2 linked regions of the Alloacidobacterium dinghuense genome follow. The protein of the gene in region 2 binds, or shares a complex with, the protein of the main gene of each other region. Links are inferred from orthologs where the notes say so. Each region holds a gene or a part of one and is shown on either strand. Other genes may lie near its edges.

What was found.
Region 1: the proteins of dnaB (region 2) and dnaG are in contact, whole or in part, in a crystal structure (PDB 2R6A), measured with the Geobacillus stearothermophilus proteins. The link is inferred for Alloacidobacterium dinghuense from one-to-one orthologs. Residues at the interface, in WP_033016901.1 of Geobacillus stearothermophilus: Ser13, Glu15, Ala16, Gln18, Glu91, Leu92, Asp94, Ala95, Val96, Pro97, Thr98, Ala99, Ala100, Asn101, Tyr104, Tyr105, Ile108; in WP_049624496.1 of Geobacillus stearothermophilus: Lys456, Leu457, Leu458, Pro459, Ala460, Asn463, Ala464, Leu467, Leu535, Leu536, Ile537, Ala538, Gln544, Glu545, Asp548, Tyr549, His552.

The regions. Positions count from the first base shown.
Region 1 is NZ_CP060394.1:4,675,226-4,681,031, forward strand. Bases 911-3,904 are described here. They hold dnaG (DNA primase), read left to right. Parts: upstream 911-1,525; coding sequence 1,526-3,283; downstream 3,284-3,904. Other genes in these bases: H7849_RS19365 (IS5 family transposase), read left to right, coding at 911-974; H7849_RS19375 (hypothetical protein), read left to right, coding at 3,355-3,904. Outside these bases: more of H7849_RS19365, read left to right, coding at 1-910; more of H7849_RS19375, read left to right, coding at 3,905-4,287; H7849_RS19380 (NINE protein), read right to left, coding at 4,348-4,782; H7849_RS19385 (AI-2E family transporter), read left to right, coding at 4,942-5,806. UniProt on the Escherichia coli protein: RNA polymerase that catalyzes the synthesis of short RNA molecules used as primers for DNA polymerase during DNA replication.
Region 2 is NZ_CP060394.1:5,441,197-5,446,964, forward strand. Bases 1,947-4,902 are described here. They hold dnaB (replicative DNA helicase), read left to right. Parts: upstream 1,947-2,702; coding sequence 2,703-4,103; downstream 4,104-4,902. Other genes in these bases: H7849_RS22775 (nuclear transport factor 2 family protein), read right to left, coding at 1,947-2,401; H7849_RS22785 (hypothetical protein), read left to right, coding at 4,109-4,282; H7849_RS22790 (hypothetical protein), read left to right, coding at 4,540-4,809; H7849_RS22795 (30S ribosomal protein S1), read right to left, coding at 4,887-4,902. In the rest of the region: H7849_RS22765 (pyridoxal-phosphate-dependent aminotransferase family protein), read left to right, coding at 1-83; serA (phosphoglycerate dehydrogenase), read left to right, coding at 241-1,839; more of H7849_RS22775, read right to left, coding at 1,892-1,946; more of H7849_RS22795, read right to left, coding at 4,903-5,768. UniProt on the Escherichia coli protein: The main replicative DNA helicase, it participates in initiation and elongation during chromosome replication. Travels ahead of the DNA replisome, separating dsDNA into templates for DNA synthesis.

The DNA of each region.
Region 1 (5,806 bases), 770 kb from region 2 along the record:
GGATGGATGGGGAGTTGGGGAAGCTTTATGCGAGCACAGGCCGTCCGTCGATTGCCCCCGAGCGGCTGCTGCGCGCGCAGTTGCTGATGGTGCTGTATTCGATTCGCTCGGAGCGTCAGCTGATGGAGCAGCTGAACTATAACCTGCTGTTTCGCTGGTTTGTCGGCCTGGAGATGGACGATCCGGTGTGGGACGTGACGGTGTTTACCAAGAACCGGGAGCGGCTGATCTCCGGAGGGGTGAGCCAGCAGTTGCTGCTGGCCGTGGTGGAAGAGGCCCGGGCTCACCAGTGGTTGAGCGAAGCGCACTTCACGGTGGATGGGACGCTGATCCAGGCCTGGGCTTCGACGCGCAGTTTCCAGCCGAAGAAGGAGCCGCCGCAAGCGGGCTCGGGAACTGGCGACGGAGGCCGGATTCGGTTGCGCGACAAGGTGGAGTCGAGGACCGATCCGGATGCGCGGCTTTACCGCAAGGCGGCGGCTGACCGCAGTGTTCCCAGTTATCTGGGTCACGCGTTGATGGAAAACCGCAGCGGATTAGTGATCGCAGCCGAAGCCAGTCTGGCCGCGACGGATGCGGAACGGAGGGCGGCGATCAGGCTGCTGGACCGCGGGGTGGCGCGTCCGGCTGGGGGCAGGTTTACGCTGGGGGCCGACACCCAGTATCAGGCAGCGGAGTTTATCCAGGCGCTGCGGGAGCGCTCGGTGGCTCCGCACGTCAGCGAATATGTGCACGGGAACCTGGGCAAGAATCACCTTACGGCGGCGGAGAGGTCCGATCCGTGGCGCTCAGTAAGTCAGCGCAAACGCAAGTTGATCGAGCGGGTCTTCGCCTGGAGCAAGTTGCACCGGGGGCTGCGGCAAGTGAAACTGCGCGGACTGGAGCGCGTGGACTGGTTCTACCGGCTCACCATCGCTGCATACAACCTGGTGCGCATGCGAAGGCTGATTCCGATGCAAAGCATGGCCGCTTAGGGCCGAAGTGTCTCTGGAGGCCACCAAAACGCCTTTCCAGAGACAAAAACCGCAACCGCAACAAACCGCTGCACAGGCTCAAAGCGCGAAAAAACTCTTCAGCAAGACCATACCAAGCTGAAAGCAGTCTTTTTCCGCAGCCTGTGAAGCCCCGCGTTAGGACCCGACAAAGAAGGGGCTTTAGCCCCGGGCTTTTGCCCTGCTTCTCCTTTGTCAAGGGGATGATCAGCGAGATTTTTCCTAAGCCATTCAAAACAAACATGTTATATTCAACCAATTTTGGCGTACTTTTTGGCCAGAATTGCTATTCTGGATATAGGGGGAATAAAAAGTAGAAGCACCGGCCTTTAGGCCGGTGAATTGAGAGTTATGAGGGAGGGGCTTTAGCCCCGGGCGCTTTAGAACCCACTGCTAAGTGATTGAAAACACTAGAAACGGATTAACCTCTTTCAGATCAGATAGATATCGGGGAATGATCCCCCGCTAAGTTATAGAAAACAAAGGAAACGGCCGAAACACCCGGGGGAGGGGGAGTCGGGTCCGATCACACCATGGCCTCCGACTTCGCACAGCTCGTCAAGCAACAGGCCGACATCGTCAAGATCATCGGCGACCACGTGCGTCTGAAAAAGGCCGGAGCCCAGAACTTCAGCGGCCTCTGTCCCTTTCACAAAGAGAAATCGCCATCATTTTCCGTCCACGCCACGCGCCAGTTCTTTCACTGCTTCGGCTGCGGCGTTTCTGGCGACGTCTTCTCCTTCATCCAGAAGATCGAGAACGTCAGCTTCCCCGAGTCGGTCCGATTCGTCGCGCAGAAGTGCGGCATTCCGCTTCCCAAGCGCGAATTCTCGTCGGAGGAAGAAGCGCAGGAAAGTCGGCAGCGAACGAAGCTGCTCGAATTGCATGAACTGGCCACAGCATGGTTTGAAGAGCAATTGCGCTCGCCCGAAGGAGCCTTGGCGCGCGAATATCTCTCCGGCCGCGGCCTGAAACCTGACGAGATCCAGAAGTTCCGCATCGGCTACGCGCCGGATTCGTTCCACGCCCTGCGCGAGCGCCTCCAATCCGTCGCCGATCAGGAAACCCTGCGGCTTTCCGGCCTCTTCTCCTTCAAGGAGCAGGAAGACGGCAAGCCGGGACCGCTCTACTCGCGCTTCCGCAAGCGAGTATCCTTCCCGATCGCAAACGAGTCAGGCCGCGTGATTGCCTTCACCGCGCGCGCTCTCGAAGCAGGCGAAAAAGCCGGACCAAAGTACCTGAATTCTCCCGAAACACCGCTCTATTCAAAAGGAAACGTCCTCTTCAATCTCGACAAGGCGCGGCAAGCCATCCGCGAAACCGGCTTCGCGGTGCTGGTCGAAGGCCAGATGGACTGCATCTCGGTCTATCTCGCTGGAGTGAAGAATGTGATCGCCACCAGCGGAACGGCCTTCACCGAGGCGCAGGTGCGCCTGCTTTCGCGCTACGCAACGCGCATGATCGTCAACTTCGACCCGGACACAGCGGGCGCGAATGCGGCCGAGAAATCCATCGCACTCCTCACTGAAGAAGGCTTCGAGGTGCGCGTGGTAACGCTCGAAGGCGGCCTCGACCCCGACCGCTACATCCGCGAGCACGGCACGCAGGCCTACATGACCGCTCTGCGCGCAGCGAAGCGCCACTCCGACTACCTGATCGAGCGGGCGCGGCAACTCTTTCCGCCCACAACAGCCGACGCGAAGGTGAAGGCGCTGAACTTCCTGCTGCCACACATCCGGCGCATGCCAAACCGCATCACGCGGGACGAATTCGCCGCCGATGCGGCGCAGAAGCTCGGCATAGATTCCGCCCTAGTGCGCGAGGAGCTGAAACAGGCCGCCGCGAAGCGCCGCGATTCGCTATCGCCAGTAGTCCCTGCCTTCAGCGAAGCAGAGAAGGTATTGCTGCGCGCATTGGCCTGCGCGCCGTCCGATTCAGCCTGCCAGGCTGCAATGGCAGGCTTTGACGCGAATGAACACCACTTCGAAGGATTGACAGTCACTTCCGTACTCAGGAAACTCCGGCACCGTGGTGCAGTCGATCCTATGGCCGCCGTCACCGACCCGCTTGAGCACAGTCTACTGGCGCAGGCATTGTTGGCAGAATCTGAGGCGATCAGCGCCGAGCATGTGACGGCGGCCCTCGACACGCTAAGGCACCGCCATCTGGAGCGCCGTCAGCGTGAACTCCGTGCTTCCATCACCGATGCGGAGCGCACAGGAGACTCCAGTTCTCTGCTCAAGCTGACTGCCGAGAAGCTGGCAGTTGACCGGGAGCTTCGCGGATTCTAACCGCCTGCACCCCCTTTCGGAGGCTGGGCCGACTTCGCCATTCAGGCCCTACGCCGGTAAAATAAGGGGTGATGAGTACGAATCTTGAAACAGCCCTTACGGCCACGCTGGGCAAGGCAGCGCGCGAAGCTGGATTAGCCATCCTTTCCGCAGAAGCAGGCACAGACTTCAATAATCACCCGACAGCGAAGTTCAAACTGGCGCTTTCGCCCGATGCGCCTCCTGCAAAGACGCTGCAGCTGGAGCTGAGCGACGCTTTCGACTTCCATAAGCCCGAGTTGCTTCCGGAAATGACGAGCCACCTGCGGGAAGCCGCGAAGCGCTTGCGCAATCCGCGCCCGGATGCCTATGTGACGGTTGCCGGACTTCCCGTCAGCCTCAACCAGTTCGCATGGCCCTTCCACGGTTCCACCTCCGGAGCCGATACCTACATCGTGCACGGCGTAGCACATCTGGAAGACGGCACCAACTCGCCACTCCACGTGAAGATTGCTGCCAGCATGACGGTGACTTTTGCCGAGATCGTCCCTGCTGCCGAACAGCCCTACGCCGAGACCTTTATCTACAACGCGATTCGCAAGACCTTCGATCAGGGCCAGCTTGAGTTGCTGAAGAGCGGCAACCGTCAGCCTGTTCCGGTGACCACGCGCTACTACAGCCGCTGGCAGAAGAAGTTCATCTTCACTGACACGGACGACGCGAGCCGCCTGGAGTTCCTGGAGCTGAAGGCCTACTGGCTTTCGCATGTGATGGGAAATGATCAGCCGGTATGGATCGCCGATCCACGCGATGCGCAGTATCTCAACACCACGGCTGAGGAGCTGAAGCTCATCGCCGTCGATCTCTCGAAGCGAGGATTGCTGACGCTAACGGACGACTACGCCTCTCCAACGTCGGCATTGTTGGCGCGCGCCGAAGAATATAACGCCAAGATGCACGCTGCCCTCGACATCACGAAGCCAACCTTTAACGAGGAAATGCGGGCCGGCCACACCAACATGTAAGCGCCGGTCCCTCTGTTGGGAAAACCGCGATCGAAGAACTACGCCGTCGCGGTTTTCCATCTATTGAGTGACAGCAGTGCCACAGCGGCTGCAGAATTTCACTCCAGGCGCCAGGGGCGCTCCGCAGGAAGCACAAGCGGGAGCAACGAAGGATTTTGATGGAACGATGCCCGGCACGCCGCCAGTTCCCGGCATCGCGTATTGCAGGCTCGCGGCAAGCATCGTCGCCTGTTCGGCGTTGAATTGGCGCACACGTGCTGGCATGAAGAAGCACTCGATCCAGCTGGCGATGGTGGGAATACCAGTCCAGCAGAAGAGCACATACATAATGCCGAGGCCATTACGCCGAAGATAAAAATGGTGCGCTCCGAAAGTACCAAGGAACAGCGCCAACAATACACCGACCACTTCATCTTTCTGCACTGCGGACATCTGGGCGTAAAAAACCGCCTTTTGCTCATCGGTCAGATTTCCGGTAATCCATGGAGTGGTCATTGGTTAAATTCCCTCGTTCCTGCTACTAAGCAACGATACGCATGCGTCCATAAGATGGTTCCAGATTCACATACGATCCCGCCTGCATCTGAGGAATTGTTGCACTAATCGCGGCCTTCGGTCTCTAATCGGGAAAGCTCTCCATTTCAGGTAGTCAACATGAACGGCATGGAACGTGGCGCAGGAGCCATAAGTAGAAATAAACACGGATGGCTCGGCAATGAGCCATTGCTGGTGCTTGGCCTCGTGCTGCTCACGCTTTATTTTGCTCGCGATCTGTTCATTCCGCTCGCCATGGCGCTCACGCTCAACTTCCTGCTGGCACCGGCAGTCATCCTGTTAGAGCGCTTGCGCCTCCGGCGACTGCCTGCGGTGATCCTGGTGGTACTGCTGGCCTCTGCGTTCATTGGGGTAGTTGGCTGGGTTGTGGTTCGACAACTACTGGACGTCGCCAGTGACCTGCCGAGTTACCGCCAGAATATCGACGAGAAGCTGTCCTCGATCCACGCACCGACGGCAGGGCCGGTAGGGAGTGCTATTTACGGGATCAAGCTTCTCAACCAGGATCTATTTGGCGCCAAACTGTCGCAACCTCTTCCAGCCCCTGAATCAGACAAAACTCGAAACACTCGTCGCACTCGTGCAGCAGTGCCCACAAGCACTGCTCCCACGCAGGTCGTAGTTGTTCAGCCGCCGACGAGCGATCGCGCCTATGCTCAGCAACTGCTCAAGCCAATCATCAAACCCCTCGGAATGCTCGGCATGGTGGTGATTTTCACCATTTACATGCTGATCAAGCGCGAAGACCTGCGCAACCGTCTCCTGTTGCTTGCCGGTATGAGCCGTCTGAATGTGATGACTCAGGCGTTAAACGACGCGGCACGACGCATCAGCAGCTATCTGCTAATGAATGTCCTTGTGAATGCCAGCTACGGACTGGTCTTTGGCATCGGCCTGTTTTTGCTCCACGTGCCTAACGCTACGCTCTGGGGTGTCCTGCTTGGCATACTGCGGATGGTTCCTT
Region 2 (5,768 bases):
CACTGGCCGTCGCGCAGAAAGCCTATGTCGAGCGGACCGCGAAGCCTGCATCGGAAAAGCTGGAGGCTGTTGGCGCAAGGTAAACCCTCCCATCATTTGTCATCCTGAGCGAAGCGCCGGAGGCGCGTGTCGAAGGATCTGCTTTTTACGCTTCGTCGGCCTGTAAAACGACAAATAAAGCAGATCCTTCACTCCGCTCAGGACGACAGCATTGTTGAGGTTAACCATTCAAGGAGCAAGATGAAGATCGTTCTCGCTGAAAAGGTTTCTCCTGCCACGCTTGCTGTTTTCAAGACGGAAGCTGACTGGCAAATTCTTACGCATGACCAGATCACAAATTTGCCGGAATCGCTTGCCGATGCTGACGGCCTCGTTGTGCGTTCTGCGGTTCAGGTAGATGATGCGTTGCTGGCTTCGGCTCCAAAGCTGCGGGTGATCGGCCGCGCTGGTGTCGGCGTAGACAATATTGACGCAGACGCTGCAACGCGACGCGGCATTGTGGTGATGAACACACCCGGAGCCAATGCCGTCGCGGTCGCAGAGCTTACGATTGCGCTGATGCTGTCTCTTGGGCGCATGCTGCCCAAAGCCAACGCAACCATGCATGCCGGCAAGTGGGAGAAGAAATCGCTTCAGGGAACGGAGTTGCGCGGCAAAAAGTTCGGCATTCTCGGACTGGGCCGCATCGGACTTGAAGTAGCACGACGCGCGCGCGCCTTTGGCATGGAACTGATCGGCCACGATCCCTTTGTTTCGGCTGCTGTTGCGCGTGAGAACGCAATCAGGCTCGTCACTGCTGAGGAGCTCTTCCGTGAGTCCGATTATCTGACGCTGCATGTCGGATTCACTCCGCAGACTACGGGCATCATCAACGAAAAGACCATTGCGACAATGAAGAAAGGCGTGCGCATAATCAATTGCGCCCGCGGCGAATTGATTATCGAAGAGGCTTTGGCTGAAGCGCTGAAGAGCGGCCATATTGCTGGTGCGGCTCTCGACGTCTTCCACCAGGAGCCGCCGAAGAACTCGCCGTTCTTTGGACTGGAAAATGTCATTCTCACGCCGCACATCGCGGGATCTACCGCAGAAGCTCAGGAGGCTGTCGGCGTGCAGATCGCATTGCAAGTGCGCGAATATCTGAAGCTGGGCGTGGTGCAGAATGCGGTGAACCTGCCCTCACTCTCGCATGAGGAGTATCTCGAGGTTGCGCCATACATCGAAATGGCAGGGCGCCTTGGAACCTTTCTTGCTCAATTTCCCGAGAGCGGTATCGAGAGCATCGAGCTTTCGTACAGTGGGCGCGTCGCTGAGGGCAAGACCGAGCTGATCCGCAACAGTGCGATCGCCGGCATTCTCGGTCACTCGGAGAGCGTGAATCGCATTAATGCCGCTGCGATTGCAGCTGAGCGCGGTATCCGCATTCACGAAGAGAAAAAGGAAGCAACCAACGGCGGCGCTGGCAGTGTGTTGAAACTGACGCTGCATACGCCGCATTCCGATTTCACGGCCAGCGCCTCGGTCCTGCATGGCGTTTCGGCGCGGCTGCTAAGTCTTGACGGTATCGACATTGAAGCGCCATTGCAGGGGGCACTGCTTACGATTCACAATCGAGACGTACCCGGCGTGATCGGGCGCGTAGGCACGATTCTCGGCGATCACCAGGTGAACATTGCCAACTTTGCATTAGGTCGCTCAGACAGCAGCCGTCGCGTGCCCCAGGGAAATGCGCTTGCCGTTGTCCAGATAGACGGAGCAATTACCGATGCTGCGCTTGAGGAATTGCGCGGGGTAGATGCGATCCTTCAGGTGCACTTGGTGAACTTGAACGGCGGGAAATAGAGCGCCGCTTACGGCTAAAGCGATCAAGCCCGCTTTGCGCGGGCTTTTTTCTTTACTGTTGTGGCTGTTGCTGCTGCTGAGCTGTCTGCGGGTCACCCGGGGGTGGCGCCGGTTGTTGCTTGGCGGAATCAGCGCCTTTGAAAAGGAACGGAACGTGGAAGGGCAGATCGGCGTTGCTCTTCTTCGCAGCCTTCTGCTTCGCGCTCGAGTCTTCAGCAACGACCGTGCGTTGCGAGTTGATGCAGAGCCAGTTCGAACGTACGCGCTGGAAAACGTGTGTGAAGATACCGCGCTCTTCTAGTGTCTCCGGGCCGTTTTTGCGGCGCGTGATGTACGTGCCGTTCACGACGGCAATATCTCCCAGCATGCGCGCACTGATCACCCGTTGCTCCATGGTGAGCGGATCTGTTGTCTTCGTATAGAGCAGAGCGATCTGCTGGTTGCGGGTGCTCACCTCACCACTTGCCGAGATGCCGACGTAGAGCGGCGATAGCAACAGCTCCAAGCCGTACTGATCGCGCTTGACGACGGCATCGCTCCACTGATCTTCGAGCTTCTGCATCTCTTTTATTTCAACGGATTGCGAAGCGTTCGCGGTGGCGGGCGTAACGGCGACAGGGCTTTGCGCGAAGCACGAACCAGCGAGAGTGCAAAGTGCCAGGGAGAACAGGGAATTCCGAATAAACATTTGCTTCATAATTGCATTAGGGCAACTACCCTTATGATATCGCCTCCAGTCGATTAGACGAAAGATATACGAGAAATCTGCATTTCTTGCGGCGAAAAAATGCACACAACCGCCCGGTTTTCAACTAGGTTCGCGCTGTATGCCTGGTCATCCTAGTGGCCTAAACTAGAGCTTCATGGCCACGACTCCCGACATTGCATTTGAGCGCGGATTGCCCGCGAGCATTGACGCTGAACGCTCAATCCTGGGCGCGATTCTGCTCGATAACCACTCTTATAACGAAGCAGCGGAAAAGATTGGCGCGGATGACTTTGCGCTCGATTCGCACCGGCGCATCTTCGGCCGCATGGCCGAGCTGATCGACGCGGGCCGCGCCGTTGATATCGTTACCCTCTCGGAAGAACTGGCCAAGCGAAAGGAAGTCGAAGCTGTCGGCGGGGTCGCTTATCTAGCCTCGCTGACGGAGGGTTTGCCGCGTCGCCTCTCGATTGAAGAATACGTCCGCATCGTCAAGGACAAGTCCCTTTTGCGGCAGCTTATCAACATCTGCTCGACTGCGATCACGCGCGCGGCTGATCAGGGCGAAGAAGCGCTTGAGGTATTGAATGCCGCTGAGAGCGGGCTGCTCGAAGTCACCGAACGCGGTATTACACGGGGCTTCGCCAGTATTCCGGAGATTGTCCGCGATTCGTTCGGCACGATCGACAATTTATACAAAGAAGGCCGTGAAGTCACCGGCCTGGCCACACACTTTGTCGATTTCGACCGCATGACAAGCGGCTTGCAGGCATCGGAGTTGATTATCATCGCTGCGCGCCCGTCAATGGGTAAAACGGCGTGGGCTATTAACATTGCGCAGAACGCGGCAGTGACGGGTGGAAAGGTGGTCGCCGTCTTTTCGCTCGAAATGTCGAAGGAGTCGCTCCTGCGACGCATGCTGGCCTCACAGGCGTTGGTTGACTCACAGAAGATTCAAAAGGGCTTCCTGCTGCGCGAAGATCAACAGAAGCTTACGCACGCACTTGAACAACTCGCCGAATCGAAAATGTTTATCGACGACACTCCCGGGATTTCGCTGACAGAAATGCGCGCCAAGGCGCGCCGTCTGCGACAGATGAACGGGTCTCTGGATCTCATTGTGGTTGATTACCTGCAGCTGATGACGGCCAGCGTCGGTGGGCCGGGCGCGAAGCGGTATGAGAACCGCACGCAGGAAGTCTCGGCCATTTCTCGTGGACTTAAGGCCTTGGCGAAAGAGCTACAGGTTCCGGTGATTGCACTGTCTCAGCTAAGCCGTGCATCGGAGCAACGTGGAGGCGATAAGAAGCCGATGCTTTCCGACTTGCGTGAATCAGGCTCGATCGAACAGGATGCCGACGTCGTTGCCTTCATTCATCGCGAGGCTTATTACAACCGCGATGAGAACGGCCAGCCCGATCCGGACACGGAGAACAAGGCTGAGATCATCATTGCCAAGCAGCGTAACGGCCCGACGGGATCCGTTCATCTCGCATACCTCTCGAAATGCACGCGATTTGAGAACCTCGCCTACGGCCAGGATGGCGGGGACTACTAGCCTGCATGGATTTCTTCAGTGGCGGCATTATTGGATTCTTCTTCGGCTTCGGTTTTGGCGTTGGATGTGCATTGGCTGTGATGTATTCCATCTACACCGGTGGCTACCAGAAGGCCATTGAGGACTCACTACGCGAAGAAAAATCAGACCGTTACCGTCATTGGCTGCCGAAAATCTAGGCGAAGCTCGCAAAAGAGCGATTTAAGGCTTGATTTTCGAATCTCCCGTGTGGGAGTATCTACAGTCCCCCGGAAGACAGGGGAAATAAAAATTCGCAATGCATTGATGAAGACAGCACTTATCGACAGCTAGCCTCCTCCTTCGCAGCATCCAAGAACAAGAAACGATGCGCGGCATCGAAACAGAATCAGCGCTGGCAATGGCTCCCCATCCATCCCTGTTCTGATCAGCCTTGATTGATTTGAAGGAGAAACCTATGCAGGTGTTTTGCCTGGCAACCGTTGAAACAGCTGATGTTCAGTGCAAAGTGTGCGGGCAGAATTACGCGCTTTATTTTGAGTGCAAGTCGCACGAAGAGCGCCAGCAGGCCCTGCAAATGGTTGTTGACACCCTCGATCAACACCATGCAGAGAGTCCAGAGTCCACCGTTCATCCCGACAAGGCCTTTAATGTGCCTGCGTGGCATGGCGTTGCCCACATGTCGGGTGCGGCAATTCTCGGCGGTGCCCCGCCCTGGGCAGCGTGACCAGGCATTTATTTTGTTGCTTGAAAACAGGAACGCCACCCCGAAGGGTGGCGTTTTGAGTTTCGTTCCAGTGCAACTTACTGCTCGCGCTTCCAGTTGACAAGGTCGCCGAGCGTTGTCGTCGAGCTTGAAACCGGCTGCTTGTAAGACTCGACTTCCGCACGGCTGGCTTCTTCGCCGACAGCGCGGAGGCTGAGGCCGACTTTCTTCTCATCCTGATTCATCTTGATGATCTTGAATTCGTGCTCCTGCCCCGCTTCAAGCTTCACCGGAGTGCCGTGGTTGTCGGTTGCTTCGGAAACGTGGCACAGACCTTCAACGCCCTCAGCAATCTCAACGAACGAACCGAACTGCGCCGACCGCAGCACCTTGCCGTGAACCACATCGCCTACACGGTGCTGAGCGAAGAAGGTCTCCCAGACGTCGGGCTGCAGCTGCTTGATTCCGAGCGAGAGACGGCGATTTTCTGGCTCTACGCCAAGAACAACAGCCTTCACCTTCTCGCCCTTCTTCAGAACTTCCGAAGGATGCTTGACGCGCTTGGTCCAGCTCAGGTTCGAGACGTGGACAAGGCCATCGATGCCGTCCTCGATCTCGATGAAAGCACCGAAGTCGGTCAGGTTGCGCACGCGGCCTTCGACATTGGTGCCTGCCGGATAGCGTTCGACCAAGTGCTCCCACGGATTCTCGAGCAACTGCTTCATGCCGAGGGAGATGCGCCGGTCACCCGGGTTGACGGCGAGGATGACCGTCTCAACTTCGTCGCCCGGCTTGACCAGCTTCGACGGATGCTTCATCCGCTTGGACCAGGTCATTTCCGAAACGTGGACGAGGCCTTCGATGCCCTGCTCCAGCTCAACGAATGCGCCGTAGTCGGTCACGCTGAGGACGCGGCCACGAACGCGGGCGCCAATCGGATAGCGCTCGACGGCATCGAGCCACGGATCAGGCGTCAGCTG